DNA from 4 places in the Synechococcus sp. H55.11 genome. Region 2 is predicted to be linked to each of the others. Evidence: predicted binding sites of a transcription regulator. Region 2 holds the regulator's gene; each other region holds the start of a gene.
What was found. The regulator NtcA, encoded in region 2, controls nitrogen genes in cyanobacteria. The targets are predictions, from matches to a motif close to GTANCNNNNGNTAC.

Region 1 (5,867 bases), on a different contig from region 2:
TGGCAATGGCCGCTGGGTGTATTTGGATCCCTACGAGGGGGCCAAAGCCGCGGTGGCCGAAGCCGCCCGCAACCTTTCCTGCGTGGGGGCGGAGCCCTTGGCTGTAACCGACAACCTCAACTTCGGCAACCCGGAAAACCCGGTGGTGTACTGGCAGTTGGCCCTGGCCTGTCGGGGGATTGGGGAGGCCTGCCGTGCCCTAGGGACACCGGTAACAGGGGGGAACGTTTCCCTCTACAACGAGAAGGGATCCCAGGCCATCTACCCTACCCCCGTTATCGGCATGGTCGGTCTCCTTCCAGACTTGAAGTTGGTCTGTGGCCAGGGGTGGCAGCAAGAAAGGGATCTCATCTACCTCTTGGGATCCCAGGCTGTTACCAGTCTGGGCGGCAGCGAGTATTTGGCGGCAATCTACAACAAGGTCACGGGTCGGCCTGCCCCCGTGGATCTGGAACTGGAAAAGCGCGTGCAAGCCGCCTGCCGCCACGGCATCCGGCAGGGGTGGGTGCGCTCCGCCCACGACTGTAGCGAGGGAGGACTGGCCGTGGCTCTGGCGGAAGCCTGCCTCAGCGGGGGCCGCGGCGCCAGTGTCTCTCTGGCTCCCGGATCCCTGCGCTGGGATCAGGCCCTGTTTGGCGAGGGATCCAGCCGCATCCTCGTTTCTGTCAATCCAGCCCAGCGCTCTCCTTGGGAAGCCTACTTAGAGTCACAGCTCCCCGGCCAGTGGCAACTGCTGGGACAAGTGGGATCCCCTGCCGATCCCTTGGCCTTGACGACGGCAGAAGGGGATCCCCTGTTGTCGGTCTCTTTGGCCGCCCTGCAGGCCGCCTACCACAACACCTAGCTCCCCTCTCCCTTGGGGAGAGGGGCTGGGGGTGAGGGCGTCCCCAAGGGAGAGGGGCCGGGGGTGAGGGCAGCTCCCTCGGGGAGAGGGGCTGGGGGTGAGGGGGACTACCTCAAGCTGATCTTGCTTCAGACAAATTGGCCTGGATCACCTCTCGGTAGTGGGACTTGGGCTTAACGCCCACCACCTGCGCCACCAGCTCCTTGTTTTTGAAAAACTGCACCGTCGGCGTGCAAGCTACCCCGCCTGCCTCGGCAATCTCCGGATCCTTCTCGATGTCGATCTCCACCACGTGCAGCTTGTCGGCAAACTCTTCGATGACCTTGTTCAAGATTGGCCTGAGGGCATGACAAGGGGCACAGGTGGGAGCGGTGTACTTGACCATCAGCAGGCGATTGCTTTCGTGGTAGAGCCGCCGCAGGGCATAGCTCCCTTCATGGCAGGTCTTGCTGAAATCCAGATCCTCGTGGCCGTTCTCCGCAAAGCTGGCTTCCTCAACCGCAGATTCCTCCGCCAACTCTGCCTCAGGCGGGGCGGCAGCAGAGCTGGGTTTAGGATGGCTCTGGGGCAAGACGTGATACTCCTGAGCCAGGCCGTGTTCCGAGAGCCAGCGCTCCGCTAACATGGCCGCCATACAGCCGGTGCCGGCAGCGGTGATGGCCTGGCGAAACTCGTGATCCTGCACATCCCCGGCGGCAAACACGCCCTCTACACTGGTGGCTACCGATCCTGGGCGGGTGACAATGTAGCCCACTTCATCCAGCTCCAGTTGCCCCGTGAACAAGTCAGTGTTGGGCTTGTGGCCGATGGCGTAGAACAGGCCGCCCACCGCCATCTCCCGGATCTCGCCCGTCTGGTTGTTGCGCACCTTCACCCCGGTCAGGCGCTGGCCGTCGCCCAGGACTTCCACCGCCTCGGTGTGCCAGTGCACCGTAATCTTGGGGTGGTTGAGCACCCGGTCTTGCATGGCCTTGCTGGCCCGCATCTTGCCACTGCGCACCAGCATGTGGATATGGGATCCAAACTTGGTCAGGTAGGTGGCCTCCTCACAGGCGGTATCGCCACCGCCGATCACCACCAACTCCACCCCCTTGAACATGGGCATGGCCCCATCGCAGACGGCGCAGGCGGACATGCCGCGGTTCCAGTAGGTCTCCTCCCCGGGCAGGTGCAGGCGCTTGGCCGTGGCCCCGGTGGCGATGATCAAGCTGTGGGTGCGCACTTCCCGCTCGTCAGAACGGACGACAAAAGGCCGCTGGCTCAGATCCACAAAGGTGACATCCTCGGGGTAGAGCTCCGCCCCCCACCGCTGCGCTTGAGCGCGCATGTTTTTCATCAGTTGGGGGCCGCTGATGCCCTCGGGAAAGCCCGGAAAGTTCTCCACCTCGGTGGTGGTCATCAGTTGCCCACCCGGGATCCCGCCCGCCTGGAAGCCCTCAAACACAACTGGCTTCAGGTTGGCGCGCCCGGCGTAAATGGCCGCCGTAAACCCAGCAGGGCCAGAACCGATAATCACCACATTCTCAATCCGACTTTGCTCTGTCATCCGCTCTCTCTCCTTCTGCAACAGGGATATTACATCAAACTCATAATGACTACGCTTTAGCCTAACACGATTCGGCGAACTGGGCGAGGCTGGGGCTCGTCAGTCCTATTTTCGCTCCCTTGGGGCAGCCGAGGCATTGGCCTATCTAGAACGCAGGTGTGGACTGCTGGCGGGCCTAATCCTGAGCTGGCGGCAAGAGGTCTTGCCCAGGTTGTCTCATCAGTTGGGCAGAAGGCCAGAGCCGGGCCAGTTTTGTATCAGAAGCTACAAAATGCCGGTGTTGGCCTTTCTAGGATGGGTGAGCGCTTTTGGCCCATCCAAGTCGAGGCGCGGGGATCATCCGCTGGGATCCCATTTGTTTCAGCCACAATTTCCCCAGTCTTAACTGCAACCCAATCAGGAGAGAGCGATGGCATCCACGCCCCAAGAAGTGCTTCAGATGATCCAGGACAACAATGTCCAGATGGTGGATCTCAAGTTTGTCGATATCTTCGGCACCTGGCAGCATGTCTCCTTCCACACCTCGATGATTAAGGAAGAAACCTTCACCGAGGGGCTCCCCTTCGATGGATCCAGCATCCGGGGCTGGAAAGCAATCAACGAGTCGGACATGTACATGGTGCCGGATCCCAAGACGGCCTGGATCGATCCCTTTCTCGAGGTGCCCACCCTCAGCATGACTTGCAGCATCGTTGAGCCGCGCACTGGCCAGCCTTACAGCCGCTGTCCCCGCAGCCTTGCTGCCCGTGCCGTCGCCTATCTGCGATCGACAGGCATTGCCGATACCGCCTACTTCGGGCCGGAGGCGGAATTTTTCATTTTTGAGGATATTCGTTTCGACCAAACTCAAAACTCGGCCTACTACTTTGTGGATTCCATTGAAGGTCGCTGGAACTCAGGCCGTGAGGAGAAAGGTGGCAACCTCGGCTACAAGCCTCGCTACAAGGAGGGCTATTTCCCCGTTCCGCCCACCGATGCGCACCAAAATATCCGCACAGAGATGCTGCTGACCATGGGCAAATTGGGGGTGCCCATCGAGAAGCATCACCACGAGGTGGCGACCGGCGGGCAAGGGGAGTTGGGCTATCGCTTCGCCGATCTGGTCACCGCTGCCGACTACATGATGGTCTACAAATATGTGATCCGGAACGTGGCCCGCAAGCACGGCAAGACGGTGACGTTTATGCCCAAGCCCCTGTTTAACGACAACGGCACCGGCATGCACACCCACCAGTCCCTCTGGAAGGATGGTCAGCCCTTGTTCTACAGCGAAGGCACCTACGCCAACCTGAGCGAGACAGCTCTCTACTACATCGGCGGCCTGCTCAAGCATGCTCCGGCGATCTTGGCTTTCACCAACCCCACCACCAACTCCTACAAACGCTTGGTGCCCGGGTTTGAGGCGCCAGTCAACTTGGCCTACTCGCAGGGCAACCGCTCGGCTTCCATTCGCATTCCGGTGACCGGCAACAATCCCAAAGCCAAGCGTCTGGAGTTCCGCTGCCCAGATGCCACCTGCAACCCCTACATCGCCTTCTCGGCCATGTTGATGGCCGGCCTAGACGGGATCAAAAACAAGATCCACCCCGGCGAGCCCCTCGACAAGGATATCTACGATCTGGAGCCGGACGAGCTGGCCAAGATCCCCTCCACACCTGGATCCCTGTTGGACGCTTTGGAGAACCTGCAGAAGGATCATGACTTCCTGCTGGAGGGAGGTGTCTTTAGCGAAGATCTCATCCAGACCTATATCGAGTACAAGATCGACAACGAGATCAACCCCATCAACCTGCGGCCTCACCCCTACGAGTTCGCACTCTATTTTGACGCCTGATCGAGGTTTTCATCCAAAACATTCGTTCTCGAATGAGGTTTTGGAACGGGATCCCTTCTTTTGCCGTGGGGATCCCCTTTTTTTGCGCCTGCCCAGGTATTCTGGGTGTGAGCGCCGAAGTCTAGAGGTTGGAGGGAGGGTTTGCAATGGAATGGCTTATTTTTGTTCTGTTCTCGTTTTTTCTTATCGGCCTTCTGGCGCTTGTTGTCTATCTAGCTGACTATCTAGAGAAGAAGCGTCGGGAAGCTTTGGAGCAGGTGGCCAGGAGCCTGGGCATGTCGTTTTCAGCGGAGCTACCCGAAGGGATCCGCTCCCGCTTGCTTCAGGCAGGCTTTGAACTATTTGAACAAGGCTACGATCGACGTTTCTACAACTCAATGTCCAAGCGGCTAATCGATGGAAGTGAGATCGGTGCCTTTGACTATCAGTACACCTATAAGTACCACAGCGGCAGGGGCAAGAGTCGCAGGATTGTCTGGGGCAAGAGTCGCGGCACTCATCCCCAGTCTGTTTTCTGGGCCTATTGCGAAGATCTGCGGCTACCTCACTTTCGGCTACATCCGAATATTCCCCTGTTTCACGACATCGCCAAAGCCTTTGGCATGCAAGATATCAACTTCGAGAGCCACCCTCGGTTTTCCCGCAAATACCTCTTGCGCGGAGAAGATGAGGCCAAGGTTCGCCTGCGCTTCGATCCTAGTTTTCTTAGCTTTTTGGAGCAACATGCTCCTTGTTGTGCCGAGGGATCCGGGCCGCAGCTTATCGTTTGGCGGGATGACCAACAGGTGAGTCCAGAAAAAATGGCAGACCGGCTGCGCTTCGGGGAAGAATGGGTGCAAAGACTGCGGCTGCGTCGCGTTTAGCCCTCCGGATCCTCCCTCAAGGCCACTCCCTGGGTATGATGAGAGAAAGAGTTTAAAAAACGTAACGTGTCTTCCTCATTGTCCCAGGCGGTTGTTCTTGTTACAGGGGCCACAGGGGGTATTGGCAGCGCCCTTGTGCCTCTGTTGGCCCAGGCCGGAGCCCATCTGGTGCTGGCGGCGCGGCGAGAGGATCCCCTTTCCACCTTGGCGGAGAAAGCGGTGTCCCTGGGGGCTGCCTCCGGGCTGGGGATCCCTGCCGATGTGACGGACTACAGCCAGGTCGAGGCCCTTGTCAACCAAACCCTACAAAGGCACGGGCGGATCGACGTGTTGATCAACCTGGCGGGGGCTGGGATCCTCAAGCCTGCCCCGCAAATTACCCCTGCCGACCTGGAGCAGATGCTGGCGGTCAACCTCAAGGGCAGCTTCTACACCAGCCAACTGGCGGCCAACGCCATGCGGGAGCAAAAATCCGGCCACATCCTCAACTTCCCCGGCATTCTTGGGCGTCACCCTATGGCTATGGCTGCAGCTTACTGTGCCGCCAAATTTGGCGTGGTCGGCTTTAGCAAGTGCATGGCCGATGAGCTGAAGCGCTTTGGGGTGCGCTTTACCCTGTTTTACTTTGGCGGCATTGACTCACCCTTCTGGGATCCCATCAGCCTCAAGGTGCAGCGGGACAAAATGCTCAGCCCTGCCACGGCTGCCGAGGCCATTCGCTTTATCCTCACGCTGCCCGCCAATGCCGTGCCCAACGAGGTGGTGTTGCAGCCGGAAAGC
Region 2 (5,867 bases):
AAACCTGCCTGGCTAGCCAGGTGCATGGCCGAGACCGTCTCCGTCAGCGTGCCAATCTGGTTGAGCTTGATCAAGATGGCATTGGCGGCGCCGCTGTCGATGCCTTTCTGCAGCCGGGCTGGGTTGGTGACGAACAGGTCGTCCCCTACCAGTTGCACCCGCGATCCCAGTTGAGTGGTGAGGGCCTGCCAGCCGGCCCAGTCTTCCTCCGCCAGTCCATCTTCAATGGAAAGGATGGGATAGTTGGCCAGCAGTTGCTCGTAGTAATTGACCATTTGCTCGGCGCTACGGGCTTGGCCCTCGAAGTGGTACTGCCCATCCTGCAGCAGCTCGTTGGCGGCCACGTCCAGGGCCAAGGCGATATCTTCCCCCGGCCTGTAGCCTGCCTGTTCGATGGCCGTCAGCAACAGATCCAAAGCTGCCGCATTGGAGGGGAGATCGGGGGCAAATCCGCCTTCGTCCCCCACCCCGGTGGACAGCCCCTTCTGCTGTAGCACCGTCTTCAGCACCGCAAACACCTCGGCCCCGTAGCGCAGCGCCTCGCGAAAGCTGGCCGCACCAATGGGCACCAGCATAAACTCCTGGATGTCCACGTTGTTGTCGGCGTGGGCACCGCCGTTGAGCACGTTCATCAACGGCACCGGCAGCAAGTTGGCAAAAGGCCCGCCCAGATATTTGTAAAGAGGCAGGCCCACCGCTTCCGCCGCCGCTTTGGCCGTCGCCAGAGAAACTGCCAAAATGGCGTTGGCCCCCAGGCGGGACTTGTTGGGGGTGCCGTCCAGGTCGATCAGCAACTGGTCGATGCGGGCTTGGTTGAGGGCATCTTCTCCCCGCAGCTCCGACTGGATGGGGCCAAGAATGTTTTCCACCGCCCTCAGCACGCCCTTACCTCCATAGCGCTTGGGATCCCCGTCCCGCAGCTCGTGGGCCTCAAAGGTACCGGTCGAAGCGCCGCTGGGCACCTGCGCCAAGCCCGTTGCTCCGTTGGCCAGGCCCACCAGGGCTTCTAGGGTGGGGCGTCCTCGCGAGTCGAGGATCTCATGGGCGGTAATCCACTCGATGGCCGTTTCCACAGTTACACCTCAGCAATTGGCTAGACAGCTCTGGCCAAAGCCAGATCCCCCCACAGGCTAATAGATCCTTGACCGGGATCCCGTCAGCTTCCAGAAAACTTTAAGAGAGAGAACCCAAAGATTCTGCGGAGCTGCAGGGGTGAATTGAGCATTGGCTGGTTTGGGGGGCAGAGTTTAGGCCCCATCCCCTCTAGACAAAGCGGTGGCTCAGCCGCATCGGGTCGTGTACAGTGATCTTCTTCTTGTAAATGGAAATGTACTTCTTCTTGCGCAGCTCTCCCAACAGACGGGTGATGGTGACGCGGGTCGAGCCAATGGCTTCGGCAATGGCCTGGTGAGACAGCTTGAGATCAATGGTGACCCCATCCGGGCCAGGCACCCCGAAATCGCGGCAGAGGATCAGCAAAAAGCTAACCAGACGGGATCCCATATCGCGGTGAGCCAGCGTCTCGATCATCATCTCCGTTTGCAAAATGCGGGAAGACAAGCTCTTGAGCAGCAACATGGCCAGTTCGGCGTTCTCCCGCAGGGATTTTTCCACCTGCTCAATCGGCAGAGAGAGCAACTCAGCAGGCGTAAAGGCCACCGCGTGATAGAAGCGGTCGGAGCGCTGCCCTGTGATGAAGGAGAGCACCCCGAAGATGCTGTTTTCCCGTAGAAGAGCAACGGTAATTTCTTCCCCCATTTCGTAGACCCGCGAGAGCTTGACAGCTCCTTTCACCAAAAAGTAAACCCGCTCCGCCGGATCCCCAGGGAAAAAGATGGTCTTACCACGTTCAAACGTTTCGATAACCGGAGGATGGTGAGGGCCTCCCAGTTGCTTGAAGGCTGTGATCAGAGATTTTTCTGCGACGGCCACCACCATACTCATCAACCTTTTGAGGTCAGTTTATACCTAAGATCAATCCATGTAAGATCAATTTAGAAGCATTGGGCCGAGTTGCAACCCTATCGACTCCAGAATCGGCAACAATAGCCGGGTTTACCCTAAGGTAGAGGGTTCTGCCTAGGCATCTTTGTAGCATGGGCTACGTTTTTAGGTCTCGTTTCTGTTCCACAAAGGGATCCCAAGCCAAGGGTAGGATAAGGGCTATTGTCACTGGGGCCTTGCCAGCTCTGGGTGGTAGGAAGCAAGTGGTGGACTGGAAAATCCTATGGGGATCCCGGAGGCTGTTGTTGCTGCACCTTCTCAACTGAGCCGCCAGCATTTCACAGTGCGGATGCCGGAGCCGGCCAAGCATCTGCTGGAGGTGGAACTACAGATCCAAGAGGTGGATCCAGAAGTGCCTCTGCGACTGCGGCTGCCGGTGTGGACGCCGGGATCCTACCTGGTGCGGGAATATGCCCGCCATGTGCAAGAGTTTCAGGCGGCAACGGAGCAAGGGATCCCTTTGGCCTGGCGGAAGGTAGATAAGAACACTTGGGAGATCGAGCCGCCGGGCTGTTCGGCTGTGAAGGTTCGCTATCGGGTCTATGCCTATGAGCTGACGGTGCGCACCAACCATTTGGATCTCACCCACGCCTACTTCAACGGGGCGGCGCTCTTTTTCTATGTGCCCGGTCGCGAGCGGGAACCCTACACCTTGACGGTGATCCCTCCCAAGCCTGATTGGCGCATCGCCACCAGTTTGCGACCTTTGATTTCTTCTTCTGAGGATCCTGCTTCCGGCCAGTCTTTTGTGGCGGCAGACTACGACGAGCTGGTGGATAGTCCGGTGGAGGTGGGCCTGCACCAGTTGCGGTCGTTTGCAGTGGAAGGGATCCCGCATTACTTCGTGGTCTGGGGAGCAGGCACCCTGGATTTGGAGCAAGCGGTGGCCGATGCCGAGAAAATTGTCCGGGCCACTGCGGCGTTTTTTGGCGGGCTGCCCTACGACCGCTACTGGTTTATTGTGCATTTGTCGGCAGGGGGATTTGGCGGCCTAGAGCACAAGTACAGCACCACCCTCAACTATTCTGGCCTGGAGCTGCATCGGCCCCAGTCCTACCGCCGCTTTTTGGCGCTGCTGGCCCACGAGCTTTTCCATGCTTGGAACGTCAAGCGGCTGCGCCCTCTGGCTTTGGAGAAAATTGACTACAACCAAGAAAATTACGTGGACTGCCTCTGGTTTTGCGAGGGGGCAACCAGCTACTACGAAAATGTCATCTTGCTGCGGGCAGGGATCCTCAGCGCCAAAGATTTTTTGCAGATCCTGGCCGAGCAAATTGGCCGGCTGCAGCGTACTCCGGGTCGGGCCGTGCAATCGCTGCGGGAATCCAGTTTCGACACCTGGATCAAACTCTACCGTCCCCACGAAAATAGCCTCAACAGCCAGGTTTCCTATTACCTCAAGGGCGCTTTGGTCTGCTGGCTGCTGGATCTGCACATTCGCCACCTTTCGGGGGGCCAGGGATCCCTGGACACGGCCATGCAGGATTTGTGGCAGCGCTTTGGCCGGTTTGAGAAAGGCTACACCCACCAAGACTTGCGGGAAGCCTTTGAGCGGGCAGCCGGCGCCGATCTTGGCCGCTTTTTCGCCGCCTATGTGGAAGGTACGGAAGAGCTGGACTACAACGCTCACCTACACCCTTTTGGCCTCACCCTCAAGGCCCACTTCAGCCGCCCTGACCCTTCCCCCTATCTGGGCCTGAACTTCAACGGCGAAGGCAACCGCATCAGCACAGTGGAGATGGGATCCCCGGCCCAAAAAGCAGGCATCTGGGCCGGCGACGAGCTGGTGGCCTTGGATGGCTTCCGGGTAAGCGCTGCCAACTTGCCAGAACGCTTGGCGGCCTACCAGCCCCACCAGGTCATCTGCCTGAGCGTCTTCCAAGGCGATCAGTTGAAACACTTCTGGATCCCCTTGGATCCACCCCGCCCGGATGTTTACACCCTCGAAGCGTTGCCGCAACTCACTCCCACCCAGAAAGCGCTCCAGCAGGGCTGGCTGGGATCCCTGCTCGGCTCTTCGGGACAAGATACGCCTCTTCTTGAAAATTCGCTCACCTCGCCTGAGAATCTTGAAACAAGCGAGTAACCTAGTTAACTTAAACGAGAAGTAACAACAGGGGTCAGGAGCGAATCTAATGGACTTCGTTTTGGTTTTATTAATTGGGGTGGCTGTTGGTTTCTCATTGGGTGTTTACGTTGCTCGCCATTACAAGGTCAGTCCTAGACCGGAAATCTGGAAACAAGAGATCATTAGAGAGATATCTTCACACCTAAGGCAACACAGCCAAGAACTCAACAACGCCAACAAAACCTTAACCAAACTGGTCGAAGGATTGGCAGACGAGATTTCTCGGAAGTTACAGGCTACTCAAGCCGATCTCAAAGGGCTTAGATCTCGTCTTGTAGATAGTCACCAAGATTTGCTGCAAAGTTGGAGTAGGGATCTTCTGCAGGCTATATCTGTAAAGTTTTCCGAACATAATGAGCAGCTAAACGATCAGCGAGCCATCCTGGAAAACTTAGTGAAAGAAACTAAAGATATTTATCAGCGACTACAGATTGCTATCCAAAGTTCTCCCAGATTAGAGATATCTCAAACTACAGATCAGAGCTCTCAGAATGAGCAGGTTGCCAGTCATGAAACACCAGAGCCTAGGCTAACAGACGATGTACCGAGAGATAAAGAGGAGATCGCTGCCGCCGGTATATTAGAGGTCGACGTATCAAAGATAGAATCATTCTTAAGCTCAAAAAACATAAAAATCAAAAGCATAGATGTGAAAGAAAAAGAGGAAAAATTAGATCAAATAGCTGCCTTTATGGGCAATCGATATTCTTTGATTAAAAGATTCTATGGAATGATTAAATCAAATATGAATAGCGGAAACTCTTTCTCAATAAACCTTAAAGACGAGCCTCAACAAGTAATCAGCTCAACTTGCCAGGTTGCCAAAGAGTTACATGGAATCGCATTTTTAGAAGAGTACAGATACTTTAAGGCACCCAGGTATCTGTTGGTAGCAAGACCCAGTAGGTCGTCCCAAGCACTAAATTTTCTCTCAGGAAAATGGCTAGAGAGATACGTTAGGGATAAGCTGATCTGCCTTGCCGCAAGTCAAGCTGAAAAGATTGATTTCTCTTACATAACAAATGCTCAAGTTACTTTGCCGAATGGAGCTGATTTTGAAATGGATCTTTTCTTTCATATTAACGATCAATTCTACTGGGTGGAATCAAAGACAGGCGAGTACCAAGACAAAGTACAGAAGTACTCCAAGATTGCTTCTGACCTCGGTCTCCAGAAAAACCAAGTTTTCATGGTTTTAACCGATGTTAGCCAAGATGTAAAAACCAGTCTATCTTCCCTCTATCATTTATCAGTCATCAGCGTTGATGAGGTTGAGGCTACCTTTGAGGGGATCCTAAAAAGTCATCTTTGAGAAATCTGAAAGGCACCCAAGCGCATTAGCTCAAGCCACAATTTTGACAGCCTGCTCCACACACCACCAGGGATCCTCGGCAAAAGCCGGCATGGGCGTGCTGCCCGCCTTGCCCAAAATGGCCAGCCGAACTTCCCGATCCAGCCGGGATCCGGCCCCATAGGGATCCTCAGAGGGGGGTTCCAGTCTTTGTCCTAGGGGGGGCATCGCCATGATGCCCGGCTGCATACTGGTACTGCTGACCCAGATTTTGAAGCGATCCACCGCCATATCTGCGCCTTCGGGCAGTTGCATCTGGAGCAGGTAGCGGGGCCCAGAGCCGATCAGCAGGCTCTCGCTGGGGCGCAAACGAGCGGGCAGATCCGGTTGATAGGGGTAAACCAAATCCACGCTGTAGCGCCGCTCGTCAAAGACCACCACATA
Region 3 (5,867 bases), on a different contig from region 2:
CTCTCCCAGAGGGAGAGGGGAGTTAGAGCGGCGCGTCCGCGACAGCGTTGCGGAGCAATAACGACGTGGAGAAACGTTTCATTGCTATTTGAAATGGCTATAAGCTGGAAAAGGCTGTAACCTAAGCCGATTAAGTCTTCGGGCTGTTGTCAGAACTGTCTCTGAAGTCCGAGTAACAGAAACGGGGAAGATCAGCAGGATTTGCGGAGAATGGTCGCGATCTGGATTAGGGCTTCTTGAAACACCTCTCGCTCTGGCTGACCTTGCTTGAGCTGGTATTCCAGTTGCAAAAGTTGCTGCATTGCCTTCAGCAGAGCTGCGCTTTCCAGGGATCCCACCTCTTTCTGTAAAAAGTAAACTCGGTTGGGGTTGGCGATCTCTGCTTTTTGGGCGATGACTTTGGGATCCCGTTCTCCCTCCTCCAGCAGCAGCCGTACCCACAGCCAGGTGCGGAATTGGCCCACCAACACTGCCAGGATCTTCAGGGCCGGCTCGTTGTGATCCAGCAGATGGGCCAGGATGGGCAGGGCCTGATCCAAGTTGCCCTGGCGCAGGGCGGCCGCCAGTTGAAAGCTGTTGTAGGCGCTGGCGGGAACCAAGGCCTCGATTTGCTCAGGGGAGATGGGATCCTCTTGAGCGGCTGTAAACAGAGCCAGCTTTTCCAATTCCATCGCCAAGCGGCGGGAGTCGTTGCCCACCGCCTCGGCCAACTTCTGGGCTGCCGCCGGGCTGAGCTTGAGATGCCGTTGCCGGGCTTCGCTGTATACCTGTCTAAGAATGCCCTCTTCATCCCAGGGAGGCAGTTGGGGAAACTCGCGGACGATGGCCACTTTCTTGAGGATTTTGGTGGATTTGAGGCGTCCGTCCGGCTTGCTGCTGCTGGTTAACAGCAAATGTGTCGTGGGGGGCAACTGGGCCAGGGTGCGCTCCACTGCTTCCCACAGCTCTTCCGGGCAATGTTGGGTGAGTGTCGTCTCCTCCAGCCAAACCAGGCGGGCGTTGGATCCCAGGGGCGGCGTCATGGCCTGGCTGAGGCCGACAAGCGTCGATTCCGGTGGCAGGCGATCGTAATTAAAAGCAGCCCAATCGGGATCCAGCACTTGATCCCGCAACTGCTGCACCGCCTGCATCAGCCGATAGGTGTCATCTCCCCAGTAAAGGTAGACGGGCATAATACCCTAGCTCCCTCATCAACGCTCTGGCTGGATCCCTGGCCAACCTGTTTGATTGAGGCGGCTGCAGATCCCAGCAAGTTGCTCAGCCTCCGCAGAGCCGCCACTGCAACTGGTCTCCAGCCCTTTTCCGTGGTTTCTCTAGGCGTTATTTTACGTAAATCAACGCGCATGCTCCCGCCCTTTGTCCGGGATCCCCCAGAAAAAACCGGGCCAGGTTCAAGCCTCTTCCCTCTCTCTGAAAAAAGGTGCCAGCTTTGCATGATCTTTGATTTGGCCCTAGCTTGGCAAATTCTGTGTTCCCACTGAAGAAAGATCATCAATCTTCTCCTAGATTGAGCTTAGGGATAGGCATCGGGAGGGGGTCGCGAACGATGGACACCATTGGCGAACTGGAGTTCAAGGTACAGGTTCTGGCTCGCTGCCTGGGATCTGCTTTGGGTTTAGGCCGTCCTACCCGTGTTCAGATTCATTATTGCGATCCTCAAACCTTGAATGCAGACAAATCGGGATCGGTGATTTCTCCTTTCAATTCCCAAGAAGTTAAGGGATCTCAGTTTCGCCCGTTGGCCTCGGTTGCCTAAGTGATGTTTCGAGCTTGGTCTCGATAAGGCTATCAAAATCTCTGGATACCTCTCGGCCAAAAAGAGACGGGTGGGCAGTTTAATGGGGGGATAATTCCCCCCAAAGTTGTTTCGTCTTGGGCTGCCTCTAAAACAACCAGTCCTGAAGCTAAGCCCAGGAAGAAAAGATTAGCCTTCTAGAAAGGGGATCCCTCTTGCCTTCCCGCCCTTGCTCCTGTCCGCTGGGGATATAAACTCGGAAGATGAGCTGAAGCCTAGGGTGTTGGAAGGAGTCATGCAACGAGCAACGCAAGCATGGCGCGGCCTGCTGCTGCGGGATTTCTCTATCGAGTCCTGGTGGCAGGGCAGCCTTTTGAGCCGAGTGTCGGGATCCCTGCGGCAGTGGGGCAAAAGCAGCCGGCTCGTCCAAACCTTGGATTGGATCGGTTTGGGCCTGGTGCTGCTCTACTGGTTTTTTTCGGCCCAAAGCTCCACCGGCATCCTAGGTCTGATTTTGCTGGCTATGGCGGCGCTTGTGGTCTTGGGCTGGCTGGTGGAAACCCCGAATTGGCTGCCCGTCCATCTGCCCCTAGGCCTGTTTTGGGGCATAGCCACCCTGGCCACAATCCTGTCGCCGGTTCCCTATGCAGCGCGGGACGGCTGGCTGAAGTTGACGCTCTACCTGGCCGGCTATCTGCTGCTGCAGCGTCTGCTTCGCCAACTGCAGTTCCGGGATTGGATCGTCGGATCCCTGCTCTTGGTCAGCTTGGGGATGGGGGTCTATGGCCTGCGGCAATACTTTTACGGGGCTGCCGAGCTAGCCACCTGGGTGGATCCGGAATCGGGCTTGGCAGGCCTGACGCGGGTGTACAGCTTTCTGCGCAACCCCAATTTGTATGGGGGCTACCTGGTTCCGCTCCTCCCTCTGGGGCTGGCTGCCATTTGCATCTGGCCGGGCTGGGGGATCAAGCTCTTGGTTGGGTTTACAACCGCCGTCAACTTCATCTGCCTGATGCTGACCTACAGCCGCGGCGCCTGGATTGGCGGCCTAGCAGCGCTGGGAATGATGGCGGTGCTGCTGGCGCAATGGCAAACCCCCCACTTGCCAGCCCGTTGGCGACGTTGGACGCTGCCGGCTCTGTTGGGAGGGGGGGCAGCCACGTTGTTGCTTGCGATCGTAACAGTACGCCCCCTGCGGCTGCGGGCTCAGAGCCTCTTTTGGGGACGGCTGGACACCAGCAACAATTTTCGCCTCAACGTCTGGGCCGCCGCGCTGGACATGATCCGCGACTTTCCCATCTTGGGGATCGGCCCCGGCAATGTCGCCTTCAACCGCGTCTATCCCCTCTACCAGCGGGGCAACTTCAGCGCCCTTGGGGCCTACTCGGTGCCGCTGCAACTCGCCGTGGAGACAGGCTTCATCGGATCCCTGGCTTTTGCCTGGTTTTTGCTGGTGCTCTGGGATCACGGCTGGAGAGGCTGGAACACTTTGCTCAGCTCCCGGGATCCCGAGGGCCTGTGGGTGGCAGCAGGCTTAGCGGCTTGCACGGGCATGATGGCCCACGGCCTGGTGGACACCATCTGGTACCGTCCCCAGGTACAAATGCTGTGGTGGCTGGCGGTGGCCCTCGTCACAGCCAGTCTGGGTTCTCCTCGATCCTCAACGGCCGCTGAAAGACCCAGCTCGTGAGATGCCGGCGCGGACTTCTTAGAGTGGCCCGGGCTTGGCCTTCTGGTCTTGACGAGAGCAAATCTAGAGTGGTAGGCATTCTCAGTAGAGGAACGAAAATGTATCTAGATTTACAATTTGCAGGTTTTAGTAGTGTTAGAAATTAGCGGAATTGCTGGGGATATGGGAGGCCAATGAAAAAGATCGAAGCTGTAATTCGGCCCTTCAAGCTAGATGAGGTGAAAATTGCCCTGGTCAACGCCGGCATCGTCGGCATGACGGTGAGCGAAGTGCGGGGTTTTGGTCGACAAAAGGGACAGACCGAGCGCTATCGGGGATCCGAGTACACGGTAGAGTTCCTGCAAAAACTGAAGGTGGAGATCGTGGTCGAAGATGACCTGGTGGATACGGTGGTCGAGAAGCTGATCGCGGCGGCTCGCACCGGCGAAATCGGGGACGGCAAGATTTTCATCAGCCCTGTCGAGAAAACCATTCGCATCCGCACCGGCGAACTCAACCAGGACGCCCTGTAGAGAAGGTGAAGGTCTTGGAGCCTGGGTAGCTCGACCCGAGTCCCAGGCTGGCTTGCAGTGGGCAAATGAGGGATTTTTGCCCTATCTACTAGTGCGTTGTGAAAAGTACCGTCACTTTAGGTAAGTCGAAAAGCATGTCTACAACGATGATCCAAAAGCATAAGAACCCGCTACCTCAGCGGCTTGGGCGACTGGCCAAGTGGAGTCTAACTGCTGCTCTGACGATTTCGCTGGTTTTCCTATTGGGCCAGGGGAGTGCCTTCGCCCAGGACGCGGAAGTCGTACAGGAACATGCTGACATTGTCTGGACGCTGGTGGGGGCAGCCTTGGTGTTCTTCATGCAGGCGGGGTTCGCCATGGTGGAGACGGGCTTTACCCGCGCCAAAAATGCCGCCAACATCATGATGAAAAACCTGATGGACTTTTGCATGGGCTGTTGCGCCTTTTGGTTCATCGGGTTTGGCCTGATGTTTGGAGAAAATACTGGCTTCTTTGGCAGGAGCTGGTTTGCTTTCAGTTGGCAGCAAGCCCACGAAGCAGGGGATTGGCCCTTCACCTTCTTTGTCTTCCAGATGGTGTTTGCCGCCACCGCTGCCACCATTGTTTCCGGGGCCATGGCGGAGCGCACCAAGTTCGTGGCCTACCTCATCTACTCTGTCGTCATCTCTGGGCTGATCTACCCCATCTCGGGGGGCTGGGCCTGGAATGGTCTCTTCGGCGACTACAACGGTGGCACTAGCGGCTGGCTGGAAAATCTGGGCTTCATCGACTTTGCCGGTTCGGGCGTAGTGCATTTGGTGGGGGGCGCTTCCGCCTTGGCCGGGGCCATGGTGCTTGGCCCTCGCATCGGCAAGTACGGCCCCAACGGCGAGCCGCGGGCGATTCCCGGCCACAACCTGCCCCTGGGGATGCTGGGAGTGTTTATCCTCACCTTGGGTTGGATTGGGTTCAACGCCGGCTCGACCACAGCCGCCAGCCCCGATATCGGCTGGATTGCCATGAACACGCTGCTGGCAGCTTCGGCAGGGGCCATTGGGGCGATGATCACCTGCTGGGCGCATTTTGGCAAGCCGGATATGACCTTTGCCGCCAACGGGGTGCTGGCCGGCTTGGTAGGGATCACCGCTCCTTGCAACACTGTCCACCCTCTGGGAGCTTTGATCATCGGTTCGGTGGCCGGGATCCTGGTGGTCATCTCGGCGGTGATTCTGGATACGGTGCTGAAGATTGACGACCCGGTGGGCGCCGTTTCGGTACACGGCACCTGCGGTATTTGGGGGGTGTTGGCAGCAGGGATCCCTTGGTTTGCCCACGCCGATTCAGGGGTGACCTGGGCGCAATTTGGGGTACAAGTTGTGGGCGCTCTAGCCTATTTCTTCTGGCCTTTCCTCACCTGCTTGATCCTGTTTTTGATCCTCAAGGCAACCGTTGGCCTGCGCACCAGTGCCGAAGAGGAGCTGGCCGGCTTGGATGTGGGCGAGCATGGTAACGTGGCCTACCCGGATTTTGTGATTGCTTCTGCCGAGTTGGATCAACCTTGAGGCGGCACCCCGGCTCTGAAGGGGATCCAGCGGCACCAATCGCCACTGTCAACGATGAGGAGGGCCAAGCCTGGCCCTCCCTGGCTGTAAACTGGGATGCGGTTGGATGCACTTTTGGATCCCATGCACCTGTTGATCCCGGCGGCTGGCAGTGGCAAGCGAATGGGGGCGGCGGTCAACAAGCTGTTGTTGCCGCTTTTGGGCCAGCCCATCTTGGCTTGGACGTTGCAGGCGGCGGATCGGGCCGGTTCCATCGAGTGGATCGGCATTCTCTCCCAGCCCGGCGATTGGCCGGCCATGGAGCAGATCCTGGCGTCCATCGAGCTGTCCACGCCGGTGCAGCTTCTGCAAGGAGGGGCGACGCGGCAGGAGTCGGTTTACAGGGGGGT
Region 4 (5,867 bases), on a different contig from region 2:
AACATCGAGCACTTCACCTTCGGCAGGCTGGGCACGGCCATTCAACCCCATCTCACCAGCTCTCCTGAGATCGCCAACTACGGCTGGCGGGACTACGGCAATCGGGTGGGCATTTGGCGCTTGTTTGAGCTGTTTGCCGAGCTGGGGATCCCGGTAACTGCCGCCCTGAACGCGGAAATGGTAGAGCTTTACCCCCCCATCATCGAAGGGATCCGCCACTACGGCTGGTCGGTGCTGGCCCATGGCTGGAACAACTCCACCGGCCACAGCGGCCTGGCCCGCGCAGCCGAACAAGAGCTGATCGAGCGCAGCTTGTCCCTGTTGGAGCAGGTTTCGGGCTCCCGGCCTTGGGGCTGGCTGACGCCGGGGTTTTCCGTTAGCGAGAACACCTTTGACTTGCTCAAGGCTGCCGGGATCCGCTACACCACCGACTGGGTGAACGACGATCAACCCTATTGGTTCCCGACTGCCGCCGGCCCCCTCTTGGGGATCCCCTATACGCTAGAGGCCAATGACATCAGCCTCTGTCTCAGCGCCCGCCTGCCGGCAGAAACCTTTGCCCAAGCGCTCATCGACCAGTTCGACCGCCTCTGGCAGGATGGGGAACGCTCCCCCCGCATCATGGCCATTGGCCTGCACCCCTTCATCGTCGGGCAGCCTCTGCGCATGGGATCCCTGAAAAAAGCGCTGCAGCACATCCAATCCCGTCCCCACACTTGGCTCACCACCGGCGATGGCCTCTACAACTGGTATGCCCAAGCCTGCCCTGCACCTGAGATGGCCTGACGGGATCCCGGCACCTTTGCAACTTGGTTGGGACTTTGTCTCCTCTGGAGCTGTCCATCGGGCTGCAAAAGTGACACGATAGGCGGTGAAACCACTCAGGGCAAAAAGGCTTAGCCATGCGCATGGGCAGACTCAGCGGGATCCTCTTGCACCCCACCTCGCTACCGGGATCCTTTGGCATTGGCGATCTGGGGCCGGCTGCTTACCGGTTTGTGGATTTTCTGGTGGAGAGCGGCCAGCGCCTCTGGCAGGTGCTGCCTCTGGGGCCCACCGGCTGGGGCAACTCCCCCTACATGAGCTTTTCTGCCATTGCCGGCAACCCGCTGCTGATTAGCCCAGAGCTGCTGGTCAAAGCCGGTTGGTTGGAACCCAGCGGCTGGCAGGATCTGCTCCAATGGCCGGCCATCCAGGCAGGGAATGGCGAGCAGGTGGACTACGAAGCCGCGATCCCCTTCAAGCTGGGCTTGTTGCGCCGCGCCTGGGCCACTTTCAAAGACAAGGCCACCGCCGCCGACTGGGAAGCCTTTCAAGCCTACTGTGCTGCCGAGGCCGACTGGCTGCCGGACTACGCTCTGTTCATGGCCCTCAAAGAGGTGTATGGTGACCAGGAGTGGACCCAATGGGATCCGGCCCTGGCACAACGGGATCCCCTGGCCTTGCAAGAGGCCCGCGACCGCTATGCCGATGCCATTACCCAACAGATGTTTTGGCAATACCTATTTGCCCAACAGTGGGGATCCCTGCGGGAGTATGCCCATCGGCATCAGGTGCGGCTGATCGGCGACTTGCCCATCTATGTCGCCCCCAACAGTGCCGATGTGTGGGCCAACCGCGAGCTGTTTCACCTGGATGAGCAGGGACGGCCCCTGCAGGTAGCTGGTGTGCCCCCCGACTATTTCAGCCCCACCGGTCAGCGCTGGGGTAACCCTCTCTACAACTGGGAGGTGCTCAAGGCTCGCGGCTACGACTGGTGGATCCGGCGCATCCAGGCCATTCTCAAGCAGGTGGATTGCGTCCGCATCGACCACTTCCGCGGCTTCGAGAGCTACTGGGCCATCCCTGGCGAGGCGGAAACAGCAGTAGAAGGCGAGTGGCAGAAAGGGCCGGGGGCCGACTTCTTTCAGGCGTTGGCCGACCGGCTGGGGGAAATTCCGGTCATTGCCGAAGACCTGGGGGACATCACACCGGAAGTGTTGCAACTGCGGGATCAATTTGGCTTGCCCGGCATGAAAGTGCTGCTCTTTGCCTTTGGCTCGGGGCCCGATAACCCCTATTTGCCCCATAGTTATGAGCGCAACTTCGTCGTCTATACCGGCACCCACGACAACAACACCGTGGTGGGCTGGTTTCATGACCCAGAACGCCCGGAGTGGGAAAAACAAAATCTGTTGCGCTACCTGGGCTGCCAGGGATCTGACGGCATCCACTGGGATCTGATTCGCCTGGCCCTGGCTTCCGTGGCCGACCTGGCCATCATTCCCCTGCAGGATGTGATGGGCCTGGGGGCAGAGGCGCGCATGAACTTCCCCGGCAGGGCCGAGAACAACTGGGCCTGGCGCTACCGCGAGGAGATGCTGCGGCCGGAGCTGGCCCAGCGGCTGGCGGAGCTGAGCGTCACCTACGGGCGCATCTCCCCGCAAGACTTGGAGCAGCGGCGGGCAGCCTTGGCCCAAGAGCGGGCAACAGGGTCTTCTCAAACTACCCCCAACTTTTCCTGAGCTGCTGAAAAATCCTGGGTATCTCCCATCAGCAGTTCCAGACGCTCTTCAGTGGCCTCTTTGGGCGCGAGTTCGCCCACAAGGCGGCCCTTACGAATCACCAATAAATGAAATAAAGCGCTGATTCATCATGTTGCTTCCCAGCCGAATAAAGCAGGGCTGTGGCTCCTGATAGCTGCTATTGTCTGCAGGGCTCCTTCATCTGGTCTGACCAGCCCACAAACGACTAATGATGCAACATCCAGGGTCGCCCACAAGATTGGAGTCGATACCTTCGGGAGTTTGAGTCAGAGTTTGAGTGCTGTTCCCGCCTGATCAACTTAGGTTCTCTTTCACCCTTTGGAGCTGGCAAGGAACTAGAAAGTTGAATCATGGGAACCGAAATAAGACGCTTACCCACTTGCTTACAAGTGGGGCAGTACGCTGGATCCCGGTATTGAGACAGAGGTCGCCATAACTCAAACTCACCACAGCTTTGACACTTAAACTCATACAGGGGCATCTTCTTACTCCAACACTTGAGAAAGATATCAAGATGGCTCGAAACATCTAAGAACAGCTAAGGATTTACCTGGGTAGGATATCTATCTCGAAGATTTGTGTAGGAACGGCCACCGTACAGCAAGCATTAGGAATATCGACGATCCCGCTCACCCTGCCCTCCACGGGTGCAGAACTAAGCAGGAGATAAGCTTGTTCTCCCGTAAAGCCAAACTTTTTCAGATATTCGATGGCATTTAAGCAGGCACGTCGGTAAGCAATGTGAACATCCATATAATGTTGCTTACCTGTAAACTCGTCCACAGAAATGCCCTCAAAGACAAGATATTCTGAGTAACGCGGCTCTACAGGGCCAGGCTTAAAGATGGGATTAACCAATCCGTACTTCTCGACGCCACCCTTAATTAGATCAACATGGAGATCGATATAGCCTGACATTTCAATGGCGCCACAAAAAGAGATCTCTCCGTCCCCTTGTGAGAAGTGAATATCTCCCATCGACAGCTTGGCACCCTCCACGTAAACCGGAAAGTAGATCCGTGTTCCCTTAGACAAGTTTTTGATATCGCAGTTACCGCCGTGCTCCCGTGGGGGCACCGTCCGGGCCGCTTCGGCAGCAACCCGCTCATACTCTGACTTGGGCAGGGTTCCCAAAATCGCGTTCTTGGGATTGGGCAAGGCGGCCAGCACAGGCTGATTACCAGATAGGCCCGCGCCGTAAGTGCGCAAATCAGGAGCCGAAGCAACCAGCTCAGCCTCCCGCTTGTTCCAAGTTGCCAGCAACTTGTGGGATGGAGCGCAGCCGATGAGGCCAGGGTGGATAATGCCGGCAAAGCGCACATGAGGAATGTGTCTGGAAGTGGTGTAAATACCCTGAAAATCCCAGATGGCCTTGGCCGCATTGGGAAAATGATCGGTGAGGAATCCTCCGCCATTTTCTTTGGCAAAAATACCCGTAAACCCCCACTCGTCTCCCGGCAGTGGCCCAATGTCCAGCAGATCGACGATCAGGATATCTCCAGGCTGGGCGCCGTTAACCCAAATAGGCCCACTTAAAACATGAACAACACTTAGGTCAACCTGCTCAATGTCGGAAGGATCATCGTTGTTCTTAATTTGTCCATCCGTCCAGTCTTTACACTCAATTCGGAAGACTTCGCCGGGGTTCACAGAAACCACCGCAGGGATGTCAGGATGCCAGCGGTTGTGACCTGGCAGATCCTGTTGATCCATCGGCTTGGTCAGGTCAACTTTAAACAGCGTTTTGGGCATCGGATCTATCCTTGAGCCGTCGCTCTGGAGTCAGGCTGCAGATGCCTAAAAGTGTATCTCCGATGAAGGAAGCAATACTGTAGTAAGGGCTACAGTTGATAGTGCTGTTGTCTACAATCGTATGGGCAGGAGAACGGCTTAGATCGACAGGCTGTTTCACCTCGGTTCAAAGTGACTATAGTCATTGCAAACGGTTATGAAACAGCTTGCTGGTTGATCTCTAGCTCCCCTCTCCCCTTGCGGGAGAGGGGTCGGGGGTACCAACACCCCCTGCCGGCAAAGGCGAACGCGTCAGCGGCGCGGAGCGCTTGGGACGGCAGCGAAGAGTCTTAACCTTGTTTGAAACGACTATGGACATTTCAACCAGATTCAAACGAGAAGCTGCTGCTGGAACAGGTAGCCTAACCGCCGCTAGTCCAGCGCTCGCGCCTGGGCCAGGAACTCCGCCACCGTCAGGGATCCCAGGTCTTGGCCGTGGCGCTGGCGCACGCTCACTGTGCCGGTTGCCTGTTCTTGTTCTCCCACAATGAGCATGAAGGGGATCCTGGCCTTCTCGGCGTTGCGGATCTTTTTGGGCAGGCGGTCGCTGTCGGCATCGATGTGGACGCGGATCCCCTGTTCCCGCAGGTGATCCCGCACCTGGGTGGCATAGCCCAGGTATTGGTCGGAAACGGGCAAAATGCGCACCTGTTCCGGTGCCAGCCAGAAAGGAAAATCCCCGGCATATTCCTCGATGAGGATCCCAATGAGCCGCTCCAGCGAGCCAAAGGGAGCGCGGTGGATCATCACCGGCCGCTGCCGGGATCCGTCTTCGGCTACATAGTACAAATCAAAGCGCTGCGGGTTTTGATAATCCACCTGCACCGTGCCCAACTGCCACTCCCGATCCAGCGCGTCGCGGAAAATAAAGTCCAGCTTTGGCCCGTAGAAAGCCGCCTCCCCAATCCCTTCAAAATGCGGCATTGATAGCTTCTCCACCGCTCGCCGAATGGCATTTTCGGCCATGTCCCACTCTTCCGGGGATCCCAGGTATTTATCGGACTTGGGATCGCGGAAGCTGAGGCGGGCGCGAAAATCTTTGAGTTTGAGCTTCTCGAAAACAACCAGAATGAGATCGACAACCTTGAGAAACTCTTCTTCCAACTGATCGGTGCGGACAAACAAATGGGCGTCGTCCACTGTGAAGCCGCGAACGCGAGTTAACCCTCCCAGCTCTCCCGATTGTTCGTAGCGATAGACGGTGCCGAATTCGGCATAGCGCAGCGGCAAATCGCGGTAGGAGCGCAGCTCCGATTTATAGATTTGGATGTGAAAAGGGCAGTTCATCGGCTTCATGACAAAGCCCTGCTCCGCCGCCCGCGCTTCTTCGCTTTCCGCCATCAGGGGAAACATGTCTTCCCGATACTTTTGCCAGTGGCCGGAGATCTTGAACAGATCCACGCGGGCGATGTGGGGCGTCACCACCGGCAGATAGCCCCGCTTGAGCTGCTCCTGCTTGAGAAAATCCTCCAGCACCCAGCGCAGGGTAGTTCCTTTGGGGGTCCAAAGGGGCAGGCCCGGCCCCACCTCGTCGGAAAAGATGAAAAGGCC

Region 1: glnA (type I glutamate--ammonia ligase) is a predicted target of NtcA. The motif match lies at 2,645-2,658, and genes of this name have one in related genera.
Region 3: NW853_RS05385 (P-II family nitrogen regulator) is a predicted target of NtcA. The motif match lies at 3,526-3,539, and genes of this name have one in related genera.
Region 4: fmdA (formamidase) is a predicted target of NtcA. The motif match lies at 4,357-4,370, and genes of this name have one in related genera.

The regions. Positions count from the first base shown of each region.
Region 1 covers NZ_JANSJI010000138.1:45,766-51,632, forward strand. Annotated here, with positions in the region: gene purL (phosphoribosylformylglycinamidine synthase subunit PurL) at 1-844, shown strand, start outside; gene trxB (thioredoxin-disulfide reductase) at 957-2,390, opposite strand; gene glnA (type I glutamate--ammonia ligase) at 2,800-4,224, shown strand; gene NW853_RS06035 (hypothetical protein) at 4,371-5,087, shown strand; gene NW853_RS06040 (SDR family oxidoreductase) at 5,154-5,867, shown strand, end outside.
Region 2 covers NZ_JANSJI010000018.1:15,588-21,454, forward strand. Annotated here, with positions in the region: gene eno (phosphopyruvate hydratase) at 1-1,073, opposite strand, end outside; gene ntcA (global nitrogen regulator NtcA) at 1,264-1,938, opposite strand; gene NW853_RS00515 (M61 family metallopeptidase) at 2,228-4,090, shown strand; gene NW853_RS00520 (hypothetical protein) at 4,140-5,444, shown strand; gene NW853_RS00525 (hypothetical protein) at 5,475-5,867, opposite strand, start outside.
Region 3 covers NZ_JANSJI010000123.1:16,444-22,310, reverse strand. Annotated here, with positions in the region: gene holA (DNA polymerase III subunit delta) at 192-1,172, opposite strand; gene NW853_RS05390 (IctB family putative bicarbonate transporter) at 2,031-3,425, shown strand; gene NW853_RS05385 (P-II family nitrogen regulator) at 3,599-3,937, shown strand; gene NW853_RS05380 (ammonium transporter) at 4,072-5,478, shown strand; gene ispD (2-C-methyl-D-erythritol 4-phosphate cytidylyltransferase) at 5,602-5,867, shown strand, end outside.
Region 4 covers NZ_JANSJI010000073.1:22,668-28,534, forward strand. Annotated here, with positions in the region: gene NW853_RS03220 (polysaccharide deacetylase family protein) at 1-786, shown strand, start outside; gene malQ (4-alpha-glucanotransferase) at 903-2,504, shown strand; gene NW853_RS03230 (FmdB family zinc ribbon protein) at 2,731-3,006, opposite strand; gene fmdA (formamidase) at 3,072-4,277, opposite strand; gene thrS (threonine--tRNA ligase) at 4,689-5,867, opposite strand, start outside.